One region of the Enterobacter sp. RIT637 genome, then DNA from elsewhere that is predicted to be linked to it. Evidence: predicted binding sites of a transcription regulator. Region 1 holds the regulator's gene; each other region holds the start of a gene.
What was found. The regulator CRP, encoded in region 1, controls carbon source genes, mostly activating them, when cyclic AMP is high. The targets are predictions, from matches to a motif close to ATGTGANNNNNNTCACAT.
Positions count from the first base shown of each region.

Region 2: a site for CRP is predicted at 2,008-2,025, ahead of K5E19_RS09000 (YfcZ/YiiS family protein). Genes of this name have one in related genera too.
Region 3: a site for CRP is predicted at 1,308-1,325, ahead of ldtB (L,D-transpeptidase). Genes of this name have one in related genera too.
Region 4: a site for CRP is predicted at 1,711-1,728, ahead of serC (3-phosphoserine/phosphohydroxythreonine transaminase). Genes of this name have one in related genera too.

Region 1 is NZ_JAIHAZ010000011.1:87,219-90,349, forward strand. It holds gene K5E19_RS16055 (YccS/YhfK family putative transporter) at 1-1,104, opposite strand, end outside; gene crp (cAMP-activated global transcriptional regulator CRP) at 1,162-1,794, opposite strand; gene K5E19_RS16065 (OsmC family protein) at 2,106-2,510, shown strand; gene K5E19_RS16070 (phosphoribulokinase) at 2,598-3,131, opposite strand, start outside.
Region 2 is NZ_JAIHAZ010000004.1:65,046-68,176, forward strand. It holds gene fadJ (fatty acid oxidation complex subunit alpha FadJ) at 1-73, opposite strand, end outside; gene fadI (acetyl-CoA C-acyltransferase FadI) at 73-1,383, opposite strand; gene K5E19_RS09000 (YfcZ/YiiS family protein) at 1,618-1,902, opposite strand; gene fadL (long-chain fatty acid transporter FadL) at 2,275-3,131, shown strand, end outside.
Region 3 is NZ_JAIHAZ010000003.1:295,601-298,731, forward strand. It holds gene K5E19_RS08315 (GntR family transcriptional regulator) at 1-244, shown strand, start outside; gene ldtB (L,D-transpeptidase) at 288-1,208, opposite strand; gene K5E19_RS08325 (ABC-F family ATPase) at 1,431-3,026, shown strand.
Region 4 is NZ_JAIHAZ010000001.1:60,648-63,778, forward strand. It holds gene ycaO (30S ribosomal protein S12 methylthiotransferase accessory factor YcaO) at 1-845, opposite strand, end outside; gene K5E19_RS00240 (DUF421 domain-containing protein) at 973-1,665, shown strand; gene serC (3-phosphoserine/phosphohydroxythreonine transaminase) at 1,828-2,916, shown strand; gene aroA (3-phosphoshikimate 1-carboxyvinyltransferase) at 2,986-3,131, shown strand, end outside.

The DNA of each region.
Region 1 (3,131 bases):
CGCCGCGTTGCGCAGGGCGGCGGATTTCAGTGACAGATAGCTTTTGAGCGCGGGCAGCAGCGGCAGACGTTTCTGCTTATCCGCCATCAGGTCACGCGGATAAAGCGGGCGCTGCGTGCGCAACACGCGGGCGATGCGGCTGAAGTGCCAGGCGGCAAACTGGCCTACCGGGTTATCCGGATGCTGACGGGCGATTTTCTCCAGCGCGCCGAGCTGTTTGTCCATGTTGAAGCGCGTGGGGTAGCGGTGATAGAGGATATCGTCAGCCAGAACCCTCAGCCGCGCGGCGACGGTCTGCGCGTTCCAGCGGATCACCGCTTCGGCATGGCTGCGCTCCACCAGCTTTTGCACCTCCTGCGGGTGGTGAAGGCTGACGGAGATATGCTCCTGCAGGTCCAGCCCCACCTGGAAGGTGCGCAGCAGCCGTTTGTATTCGTGGTTCTTGTTGGCGGCGAGCATGTGCAGCTGTTGGTAGCACTGGCTAATCAGGTCTACAACCTTTTGCTGGCGCGTCAGCAGCGGCGGCAGGGATTTCTCCGGGTCGGTATGCTGGGTGAGCAGGGTGTATTTGGCCTCGCAGTAATCCGCAAGCTGCACATAGAGCAGGCTCAGGGATTCACGCAGCGGCTGCTCCCGCCACAGCCAGAACCAAAACCAGTTAAACACCCCGTACCAGAGCGTGCCAAGGGCGTAGATCAGCAGCGGCTCCCACACCGGCATATTCCCGGCGAGGCTTAGCGTGAAAATGGCCGCAATCAGCGAGGCGGGCAGCAGTCGCGCGTGCAGCGAACTGATTTCCGCCGTCACGCCAAGCGTCATCGCCAGCACGGTCAGGATCAGCGGCAGCGGGATATCACGGGCAAGCAGGAGCTGTACCGCGAGACTACAGCCAGCAAACAGGCAGCCACCGATAATGAGGCGTTTGAAAAAGCGCTTATGCGGCGTGTCCAGACCGGCAATGTTGCAGCAGGCAGGCACGAGGGAAAACAGCAGACCTTGCTGAAGATGTCCGAGGATCAGGCCTATGGCCACAGGAAGGCACAACACCAGCGTTTGTCGCAGTGCGTAGTTAACTTCCGGGTGATAGATCAGCCTGCGCCACATGGGGAGTAGAGACAAAAACGGCGTGACACCTTGCGATGGCACGCCGTTTGAGCGGAATTAACGCGTTCCGTAAACCACGATGGTTTTACCGTGGGCGGAGATCAGGTTCTGGTCTTCCAGCATTTTCAGGATACGGCCCACTGTTTCACGGGAGCAACCGACGATCTGACCAATTTCCTGGCGGGTAATTTTAATTTGCATGCCGTCAGGGTGGGTCATGGCGTCTGGCTGTTTCGCCAGGTTCAGCAGGGTCTGCGCGATACGGCCGGTCACGTCCAGGAAGGCGAGGTTACCCACTTTCTCAGACGTCACCTGCAGACGGCGTGCCATCTGGGAAGAAAGACGCATCAGGATGTCAGGGTTAACCTGAATCAGCTGACGGAATTTCTTGTAAGAAATTTCAGCCACTTCACATGCTGTCTTTGCACGAACCCAGGCGCTACGTTCCTGGCCCTCTTCAAACAGGCCCAGTTCACCGATGAAATCGCCCTGGTTCAGATAAGAAAGGATCATCTCTTTCCCTTCTTCATCTTTGATCAGCACTGCCACCGAGCCTTTAACGATGTAATACAACGTTTCCGCTTTTTCACCCTGGTGAATCAGCGTGCTCTTCGATGGGTACTTATGAATGTGGCAATGAGACAAGAACCATTCGAGAGTCGGGTCTGTTTGCGGTTTGCCAAGCACCATGCGCTGTTATCCTCTGTTATAAGCTGTCACCAGAGTCATCAGATGCATCCGGACTCTGGGGTTGCAATCGAATTCTTACCCATACCCTGGGAAGTCGGCTGTCGTAACGTTTCGCAGCCAGTAAAGTTTGATGTCCTCTGCATACATGTGTAACGTCAATGTATTACTGTAGCATCCAGAGTGTTTTAGCATAGCTTTTGCCGCGTGTCTCCTGGTGTCTCGCTTCAGCATGATGCAGGTCGCCTTCCGTTGCGAGAAATGTAATGCACGCGTAATCTGTCACCAAAAATGCAACGTTGGAGTTAATGAATATGCAAGCGCGTGTGAAATGGGTTGAGGGTTTAACGTTCCTGGGCGAATCTGCTTCTGGACATCAGATTTTGATGGACGGTAACTCCGGCGACAAAGCCCCAAGCCCGATGGAGATGGTGCTGATGGCGGCGGGCGGATGCAGCGCAATTGACGTGGTGTCGATTTTGCAAAAAGGCCGTCATGATGTGACCGATTGCGAAGTGAAGCTTACTTCCGAACGTCGCGAAGAGGCGCCGCGCCTGTTCACGCACATTAATCTGCACTTTATCGTGACCGGTAAAGAACTGAAGGATGCCGCAGTATCGCGCGCCGTAGACCTTTCTGCGGAGAAATACTGCTCAGTGGCGTTAATGCTGGAGAAAGCGGTAAAAATCACGCATTCGTATGAAGTGATCGAGGCGTAAAAACAAAGCCCGGTGGCGCTGCGCTTACCGGGCCTACAACTGCACGAACGTAGGCCGGATAAGCGAAGCGCCATCCGGCAACAGACGTTACGCGATCTGCTTCCCTTCCATCAGTCGCTGGACCAGCGGCGTCATAATTAACTCCATCGCCAGCCCCATTTTTCCGCCCGGCACCACCAACGTATTCATGTGCGAAATAAACGAGCCCTGCAGCATCGCCAGCAGCCAGGGGTAATCAATGCCTTCGAGGTTGCGGAAGTGGATGACGACAAAGCTCTCATCCAGCGACGGGATGCTTTTAGCCGCAAACGGGTTGGAGGTATCTACCGTCGGCACGCGCTGGAAGTTGATGTGGGTGCGGGAGAACTGCGGCGTCAGGAAGTTAATGTAATCTTCCATGGAACGCACGACGGAATCCATCACCGCTTCGCGAGAATGCCCGCGCTCGCTCATGTCACGCGTCAGCTTCTGGATCCACTCAAGGTTAACGATCGGCACCACGCCGACCAGCAGATCCACGTGGCGCGCGACGTCATGTTGAGGCGTGACCACGCCGCCGTGTAGCCCTTCGTAAAACAGCACGTCGGTCGGCTCCGGCAGCGGCTGCCACGGGGTGAACGT
Region 2 (3,131 bases), on a different contig from region 1:
CAGGCACATCAATAGTGATAACAGCCACGTTATCGAGGCGAACCGTCAGATTGAATGCAGATGGCATATCCATTATTCAGCCTCCAGAACCATTGCTGCGCCAAGACCACCTGCCGCACAGGCGGTAACGAGCCCAAACCCACCGCCGCGGCGACGGAGTTCATGTAATGTTTGGGTAATCATCCTCGCCCCTGTGGCGGCAAAGGGATGACCATAGGCGATGGATCCGCCAAGCACGTTAAACTTACTCTGATCCACTTCGCCGGTCGCGTGGGCGCGGCCCAGCACATCGCGCGCGAAACGCTCGCTTGCCAGCAGCTGGACGTTTGCCAGGGTTTGCGCGGCAAAGGCTTCGTGCATATCGATCAGGGTTAAGTCAGCCAGCGTCAGCCCCGCACGCTCCAGCGCCAGTGGCGTAGACCAGGCTGGACCTAACAGCATGTCCTGCCAGACATCAATCGCCGTAAACGCATAGCTTCGCAAATAACCCAGCGGAGTGATGCCCAGCTCCTTCGCACGGGATTCGGTCATCAGGATCACGGCCGCAGCACCGTCCGTCAGAGGCGTACTGTTGGCCGCGGTAACGGTGCCATGTTTACGGTCAAACGCCGGGCGCAGTTTTGCGTAATCCGCCAGCGTCGAGGTGCCGCGGATATTGTTATCTTCCACCAGAGGTTCACGGTAAGGCGGGACGTAAGCTGTCATCACCTCGTCGGCAAGTTTGCCTTCCGACCAGGCCTTCGCAGCGAGTTGGTGCGAACGATGCGCCAGTGCATCCTGCTGCTCACGGGTGATGCCGTAGGTTTTCGCCATCTGCTCGGCGGTATCGCCCATGCGCAGGCCGGTTGAATATTCAGCGACCGCGGGCGGAACAGGCATGAGATCTCGCAGGCGTAAACGCGAGAAGAGTTTAAGTTTCTGGCCGGTCGTGCGGGCTTTGTTAGCATCCACGAGGATGCGCGCCAGTTTTTTGCTGACCCCAATCGGCAGCACTGACGAGGAGTCCGCCCCGCCCGCGATACCCGCGCGTATAGTCCCCGCCATCAGGCTTTCGGCCACGTTAGCCACCGCCTGAAAGCTGGTCGCGCACGCGCGGCTGACGCTATAGGCATCGGTGTGGACATTCATTCCCGTGCCAAGAACAATTTCACGAGCAATGTTGGGGGCTTCAGGCATCTGCACGACCTGGCCGAAGACCAGCTGTTCGATGACCTCAGGCGGAATTTCGCTGCGAGCCAGCATCTCGCCTACGACCATTTTCCCCAGATCGACGGCCGGTATACCGTGAAAAGCGGTTGCCTGACGCGCAAACGGCGTTCGCAGCCCGCTAACAATGGCAATGCGATCACCTTGTCGGGTGATAAGCGGTAATGCCTGACTCATAACATTCCCCTGTAAAAACTTTACATAAAGATAAAGTGGTCTGACCTGATAACAGTCTTAACCATTTTTTTACATTCAGCCAATCGGGGAAGCATAAAAATGCGAGGTAAAACACAGAGAAGAAAAAGAAAATGCCACGAGGTAAAAGCAAAACGGTAACCCTGAGGTTACCGTTTTTGATGTTTGCACCCTCTCCCATGGGAGGGTCGGGGTGAGGGCATCAGGCCGCAGAGATTAACGCAGGCCCAGCTGGAAAATCAGCGTTTCAGCTTCACACGCAAAAACAAAGTCGATGTCCAGCTTCACGCCGCCTTCCACTTCCGTGAAGGTAGACTTGATTTCGCACGGATCGGATTCTACTTCACGCGCACGCTGGCTCAGCGCGGTCAGGGTTTCTTCCGCTTCGGCGCGGCTAGTGAATACACGGCTGTAAGACGCGGTGCAATCGGTGTTGTCCATGATGGTGCCAACATCCATACAGCAGCAAACCGGGGTTTCATCAGCACTGCATTTACTCATAGCTCAATTTCCTCTGTATTCGCGCAAGGCGCGAGATAAACACGATGCTGATATTTTACGCCCCGGCGCTGGCTCTCTCCAGCCGTTAATGACGCAAAATCGGATAAGTGAGCAATATCACACTAAAAAATGATCTAAAACAAAAATCACCCTTTCGGATGAGTCTTGCTGGTCACAATTTTGCCAACCAGATCTCGTTTCAAGAAACATGTTTGAAAATATTAATAAACAAACTTGCAACATATTAGCTGGTCAGACCTATACTCACGCCACTGGTCTGATTTGTATGTCATACCTCAGACCCTACACTTCGCGCTCCTGTTACGGTATGTAACAATTATTGAATAAAAATAACTCAATGAGGTTATGGTCATGAGCCAGAAAACCCTGTTCAAAAAGACTGCGCTGGCAGTCGCAGTGGCAATCGTCTCAACGTCCGCCTGGTCAGCGGGCTTCCAGTTAAACGAATTTTCTTCCTCTGGCCTTGGCCGTGCATATTCCGGGGAAGGCGCTATTGCGGATGACGCAGGTAACGCAAGTCGTAACCCTGCGCTTATCATGATGTTCGATCGCCCTACCTTCTCTGCGGGTGCGGTTTACATCGATCCTGATGTCAATATTTCCGGCAAATCGCCTTTCACCGGCGCGAGCCTGAAAGCGGATAACATTGCGCCGACAGCGTGGGTACCTAACCTGCACTTCGTTGCGCCGATTAATGAACAATTTGGTTGGGGTGCGTCAGTCACCTCTAACTATGGCCTGGCAACCGAGTTCAATAACAATTACCCGGCAGGCGAATATGGGGGCAAAACCGATTTAACTACCCTCAACCTGAACCTGAGCGGCGCGTATCGTCTCAATGACAACTGGAGCTTCGGCCTGGGCTTTGATGCCGTCTACGCTGATGCCAAAATTGAGCGTTATACCGGTGAACAAACTGCCGCTCTGCCGAAAAACAGCAACAAGATCGCCAGCCTGAAGGGCGATGAGTGGGGCTACGGCTGGAACGCGGGTATTCTGTATGAGCTGGACAAAAATAACCGCTGGGGTCTGACCTATCGCTCAGAAGTGAAAATCGATTTCGATGGCGATTACAAAAGCGGCATCCTGAGCCCAGTAAACGGCATGGTTCCGGGTGCAGGCACCACCATCCCGTGGGGCACGTCAAACCAGACCGTACCAGGTTCGCTGTCACTGCATCTGCCAGAAATGTGGGAAGTCTCCGGTTA
Region 3 (3,131 bases), on a different contig from region 1:
TCTTGAAAGCTCGGTGTTCCGTTACGTGCAGGAGACGCTGGGGCTGAAGATAATGGGCTCGTATCGCGTCGTGCGCGCGTTAAAGCCAAATGCGCTGGATATGCAGCACTTAATTTGTGAACAGACGGACCCGGTGCTGGAGGTGGAGCAGGTAATTTATCTGGAGGATGGCACGCCGCTGGAGTACGCCCACTGCCACTATCGCTACGACCACGGCGGGATTGTGATCGTGAATAACGGATAAAAAAAAGCGGGCAACGAGGCCCGCTTTTTTATTCGCGTTGCGATCAGTTCAGACGCACTGGCATACCAGAACGGTTCTGGATCGCCTGGTCAACCACGGTCGTTTCCACGTCAGCCTGAGAGGTCACGGACTGCACCGCGCTGGTCAGGTTGATTGGTACGATTTCGTTGTTGTTGATCTGATCTTCGCTGGTGGACAGCGGGTTGTGCACTTCGATGTAACGGCTGCCATCTGGCTCAGAGGTCGCTTTCACCGGTTCGTTGATGAACTGCACGCGGGTACCGACCGGCACGTTTTCGAACAGGAACTTGATGTCGTCGTTACGCAGACGCACGCAGCCGTGGCTTACGCGCAGGCCGATGCCGAAGTTGGCGTTGGTACCGTGGATAGCGTACAGACGGCCAATGTACAGCGCGTACAGACCCATTGGGTTATCCGGGCCTGCCGGCACAACGGCTGGCAGCGGTTCGCCCGCAGCAATGTATTCCGCGTGCATTTTCGCCGTTGGGGTCCAGGTTGGACCCGCTTTCTTACGCTCAACTTTGGTGGTCCAGTTCAGCGGGGTATCTTTACCCAGCTGGCCGATACCGATTGGCAGAACGATAACGGTGTTAGTGCCTTTCGGGTAGTAATACAGACGCATTTCGGCGCTGTTGATTACGATACCTTCATGAACGGTATCCGGCAGGATCAGCTGCTGAGGAATGTTCAGCACGGTACCTGCTTTTGGCAGATACGGGTCAACGCCCGGGTTTGCTTCCAGCATGTTAGACAGACCGAGCTGGTATTCAGCGGCAAAATATTCCAGCGGCTGAGCGTTGCCTTCCGGCACAATCACCACCTGGTTTTGCCCAACCAGACGGCTACCGTCTGTCGGCAGGGGATACGTCACCGCAGAAGCGGTCTTGCAAAAACCTACTACGGCTAACGCTGCCGCAAAAAGCGTTGTCAATTTCATGTTCATGTTGTGCGAGGTATCTAAGCCATTCAGGCGATGAGTTGATAAGTCTGAATCTGTGATGGGAGCGCATTATATGTGCATTCCCGCTAACAGGGAATTCAGATGTGTACGAAATCACATTTTTTTCGATTTTGTTAAAGTTTAGTGGATTGCCGCAACACGGGATCTCAATTCGGAATTGTGGCATAATGCCGTGTTTATCACACTTTTCGCAGGAATCTCCCCGTGTTAGTTACCAGCAACGTCACTATGCAGTTTGGCAGTAAGCCGCTGTTCGAAAACATTTCCGTCAAATTTGGCGGCGGCAACCGTTACGGCCTGATTGGTGCCAACGGTAGCGGAAAATCCACCTTTATGAAGATCCTCGGCGGTGACCTGGAGCCGACGCTTGGCAACGTATCGCTCGACCCTAACGAGCGTATCGGTAAGCTGCGTCAGGATCAGTTCGCCTTCGAAGAGTTCACCGTGCTCGACACCGTGATCATGGGGCACGCGGAGCTGTGGGAAGTGAAGCAGGAGCGCGATCGCATTTACGCGCTGGCCGAAATGAGCGAAGAAGACGGCTATAAAGTGGCCGATCTGGAAACGCAGTACGGCGAGATGGACGGCTACTCTGCGGAAGCGCGCGCGGGCGAGTTGCTGCTGGGCGTAGGTATTCCTGTTGAACAGCATTACGGCCCGATGAGCGAAGTTGCGCCAGGCTGGAAGCTGCGTGTGCTGCTGGCACAGGCGCTGTTCTCTAACCCGGACATCCTGCTGCTCGACGAACCGACGAACAACCTGGACATCGACACCATCCGCTGGCTGGAGCAGACGCTGAACGATCGCGACAGCACCATGATCATCATCTCGCACGACCGTCACTTCCTGAACATGGTCTGTACGCATATGGCGGATCTGGACTACGGCGAGCTGCGCGTTTATCCGGGCAACTACGACGAATACATGACGGCGGCCACCCAGGCGCGCGAACGTCTGCTGGCGGATAACGCCAAGAAGAAAGCGCAGATTGCTGACCTGCAGTCCTTCGTCAGCCGCTTTAGCGCCAACGCCTCTAAGTCGCGTCAGGCGACCTCGCGTGCCCGTCAGATCGACAAAATCAAGCTGGACGAAGTCAAAGCCTCCAGCCGTCAGAACCCGTTCATCCGCTTCGAGCAGGACAAGAAGCTGTTCCGTAACGCGCTGGAAGTGGAAGCCCTGGCAAAAGGCTTTGAGAACGGTCCACTGTTTAAAAAATTCAACCTGCTGCTGGAAGTGGGCGAGAAGATTGCCATCCTCGGCGCCAACGGCGTGGGTAAATCCACCATGCTGAAAACCCTGGTGGGCGAACTGCAGCCGGACAACGGTACCGTGAAGTGGTCTGAAAACGCGCAGATTGGCTACTACGCGCAGGACCATGAATACGAATTCGAAAATGACCTCACCGTCTTCGACTGGATGAGCCAGTGGAAGCAGGAAGGCGACGACGAGCAGGCGGTGCGCAGCATTCTGGGTCGTCTGCTGTTCAGCCAGGACGACATCAAAAAGCCGGCTAAAGTGCTCTCCGGTGGTGAAAAAGGCCGCATGCTGTTCGGCAAGCTGATGATGGAAAAACCGAATATCCTGGTGATGGACGAACCGACTAACCACCTGGACATGGAATCTATCGAATCCCTGAACATGGCGCTGGAGATGTATCAGGGTACCCTGATCTTCGTCTCTCACGACCGTGAGTTCGTCAGCTCGCTGGCGACCCGCGTAATCGAAATTACGCCAGAGCGCGTGGTGGACTTCACCGGTAATTACGAAGACTACCTGCGCAGTAAAGGTATCGACGGCTAATTTCCCGTCGCCTTTCACGCTGCAGGTGCGTTGGCTTCACCTGTTCACCCCGGTCACTTACTTATGTAAGCTCCCGGGGATTCACAGGTTTGCCGCCTTCCTGCA
Region 4 (3,131 bases), on a different contig from region 1:
ACGCCGAAGTCCGGGTGCGCGCCGAAGGAGGCAAAGCAGGTACCGTTGGTTGGGTTAAACAGCACGACGCAGATAACCGGGTATTTACCGCCCAGCGAGCCGTCATAGGCAAAGATTGGGAAACCTTCTGCTTCGAGCTTAGCGATGGACTCTACGACGCCCGGGTAGCGCGCCAGCACGTCGGCCGGAATTTCAGGCAGGCTGATGGATTCGGCGATGATGCGGTTTTTGATGTGACGCTCGAAGACTTCGGACAGACCCTGCACGCGCGCTTCATTGCGGGTGTTACCGGCGGACATGCCGTTAGACACATACAGGTTACCGACAATGTTCATCGGGATGTAAACGGTCTTTTCGTCAGACTGGCGGGTAAACGGTAGGGCGCAGATACCGCGATCCTCGTTACCGGACTGCAGATCGATCAGCATGCTGGCAGTCAGTTCGTTGTCTGGATCGTAGAACGCACGCAGGCGCGCGTCGAGAATGCCTTCCGGCAGTTCGTCGTCTTCGGTCAGCGGGAACCATTTTTCGTTCGGATAGTGAACGAACGGGCCATTAGCGATGGTCTCGCCAAGCCAGAAGTCAGCGAAGAAATAGTTGGTGGACAGACGCTCAAAATACTCACCCAGCGCAGAGGCCAGTGCCGCTTTTTTTGTCGCGCCTTTACCGTTGGTAAAGCACAGGGCACAGTCTTTATCGCGAATATGCACGGACCAGACATGAGGCACCGGGTTAAGCCAGGAGGCTTCTTCGATGTTAAAACCCAGGTCGGTCAGTTTCTGCTGGAAGCGAGCGATGGAATCTTCCAGAGCGGCGTCTTTGCCGGGGATAAACGTTTGAGTCATGGCGTTCACTTTTATCGTACGTAAAGCGCGCAATGATACGGGTTTTGCGTGACGGGTGCTATCTCCGGCGAAAATAAAAGCCTGAGCTATGCTTATAGTCAGTAACTTACTGTTAAGGCATAGAAAAATGAAAGCTTTCGATCTCCAACGGATGGCGTTTGATAAAGTCCCTCCCGAGTTTTTAGGCGAAGTCGCGCTGCGCAGCCTGTACACCTTTGTACTGGTCTTCCTGTTTCTTAAAATCACCGGCCGTCGCGGCGTGCGGCAGATGTCGCTCTTTGAGGTGTTGATCATCCTGACGCTGGGGTCAGCGGCGGGAGACGTCGCGTTTTACGACGATGTGCCGATGGTGCCGGTGTTTATCGTTTTTGTCTCACTGGCGCTACTTTACCGTCTTGTCATGTGGCTGATGTCAAAAAGCGAAAAGCTGGAGGATCTTCTGGAAGGGAAGCCGGTTGTGATTGTGAAAGACGGGCAACTGGCCTGGGAGAATGTACAAAGTGCCAATATGACCGAGTTTGAGTTCTTTATGGAGCTGCGTCTGAATAGCGTTGAACAGCTCGGGCAGGTTCGGCTGGCAATCATGGAAACCAACGGGCAGATCAGCGTCTATTACTATGCTGACGATGACGTTAAGCCCGGCCTGTGTATCCTGCCGGATATGTTGGTAGAACGGTTCAGGGTAGTACCTGAAACCGGGGAGTATGCCTGTATAAAATGTAGTCATGTGGTGGGGATGCATGCGGGCGATCATCAATTATGTCCTCGCTGTACGAATCCAGAATGGACGAAGGTTAGCCGGGCCAAACGTCTCATCTGACAGCCATTTTGTCGGTTTTGTGACGACGAGGTGGCAGATTGTATTGTGTGACGATGAGCACATTTCCCCGGTCATAAGTTTTAGACATTGCGGCGCGTGTCACTGAATGATAAAACCGATATCCACAGTTATAACTTATGGCTTTTAGCGTGGTGAGGGGAAATGGCTCAAGTCTTTAATTTCAGTTCAGGTCCGGCAATGTTACCGGCAGATGTGCTCAAGCAGGCTCAACAGGAGCTGTGTGACTGGAACGGTCTGGGTACGTCGGTGATGGAAGTTAGCCACCGTGGTAAAGAGTTTATTCAGGTGGCTGAAGAAGCAGAAAAGGATTTTCGCGATCTGCTGAACATTCCCTCGAACTACAAAGTATTGTTCTGCCACGGCGGTGGGCGCGGTCAGTTTGCCGGTATCCCGCTCAACCTGCTGGGAGACAAAACCACCGCTGATTATGTAGATGCGGGCTACTGGGCGGCCAGTGCTGTCAAAGAAGCGCATAAGTACTGCACGCCGAATGTCATCGACGCCAAAGTGACCGTTGACGGCCTGCGCGGCGTTAAGCCGATGAGCGAGTGGCAAGTTTCTGATAATGCGGCCTATCTCCACTACTGTCCGAATGAAACCATTGACGGTATCGCCATCCACGAAGAGCCAAACTTTGGTGAAAAGGTGGTTGTTACCGCGGACTTTTCTTCGACTATTCTTTCCACGCCGCTGGATGTAAGCCGTTACGGTGTGATCTACGCTGGCGCACAGAAAAATATCGGCCCTGCGGGTCTGACTATCGTGATTGTGCGTGAAGACCTGCTGGGCAAAGCACACAAATCCTGCCCGTCGATTCTTGATTACACCGTGTTGAACGACAACGATTCTATGTTTAACACCCCACCAACGTTTGCCTGGTATCTTTCCGGCCTGGTCTTCAAATGGCTGAAGCAAAACGGCGGCGTTGCGCAGATGGATAAGGTTAACCAACAGAAGGCTGAACTGCTGTACGGCGTGATCGATAAGAGCGATTTCTACCGCAACGATGTGGCGAAAGCGAACCGTTCCCGCATGAACGTGCCGTTCCAGCTGGCGGACAGCAACCTGGATAAAGTCTTCCTGGAAGAGTCCTTCGCAGCAGGTTTGCACGCGCTTAAAGGCCACCGAGTGGTGGGCGGCATGCGTGCCTCCATCTATAACGCTATGCCGCTCGAAGGCGTTAAAGCTCTGACCGATTTCATGATCGACTTCGAACGTCGTCACGGTTAATTTGCTGTTATTCACCCCCGCAGCGTCCCTGCGGGGTTTTTATTATGTTGAGTTGAGAGTTTAGTTTTCATGGAATCCCTGACGTTACAACCTATCGCGCGGGTAGATGGCACCATCAATCTGCCTGGTTCAAAAAGTGTCTCGAACCGCGCTCTGCTGCTGGCAGCTCTGGCAAACGGCACCACCGTCCTCACAAACCTGCTGGACAGCGATGA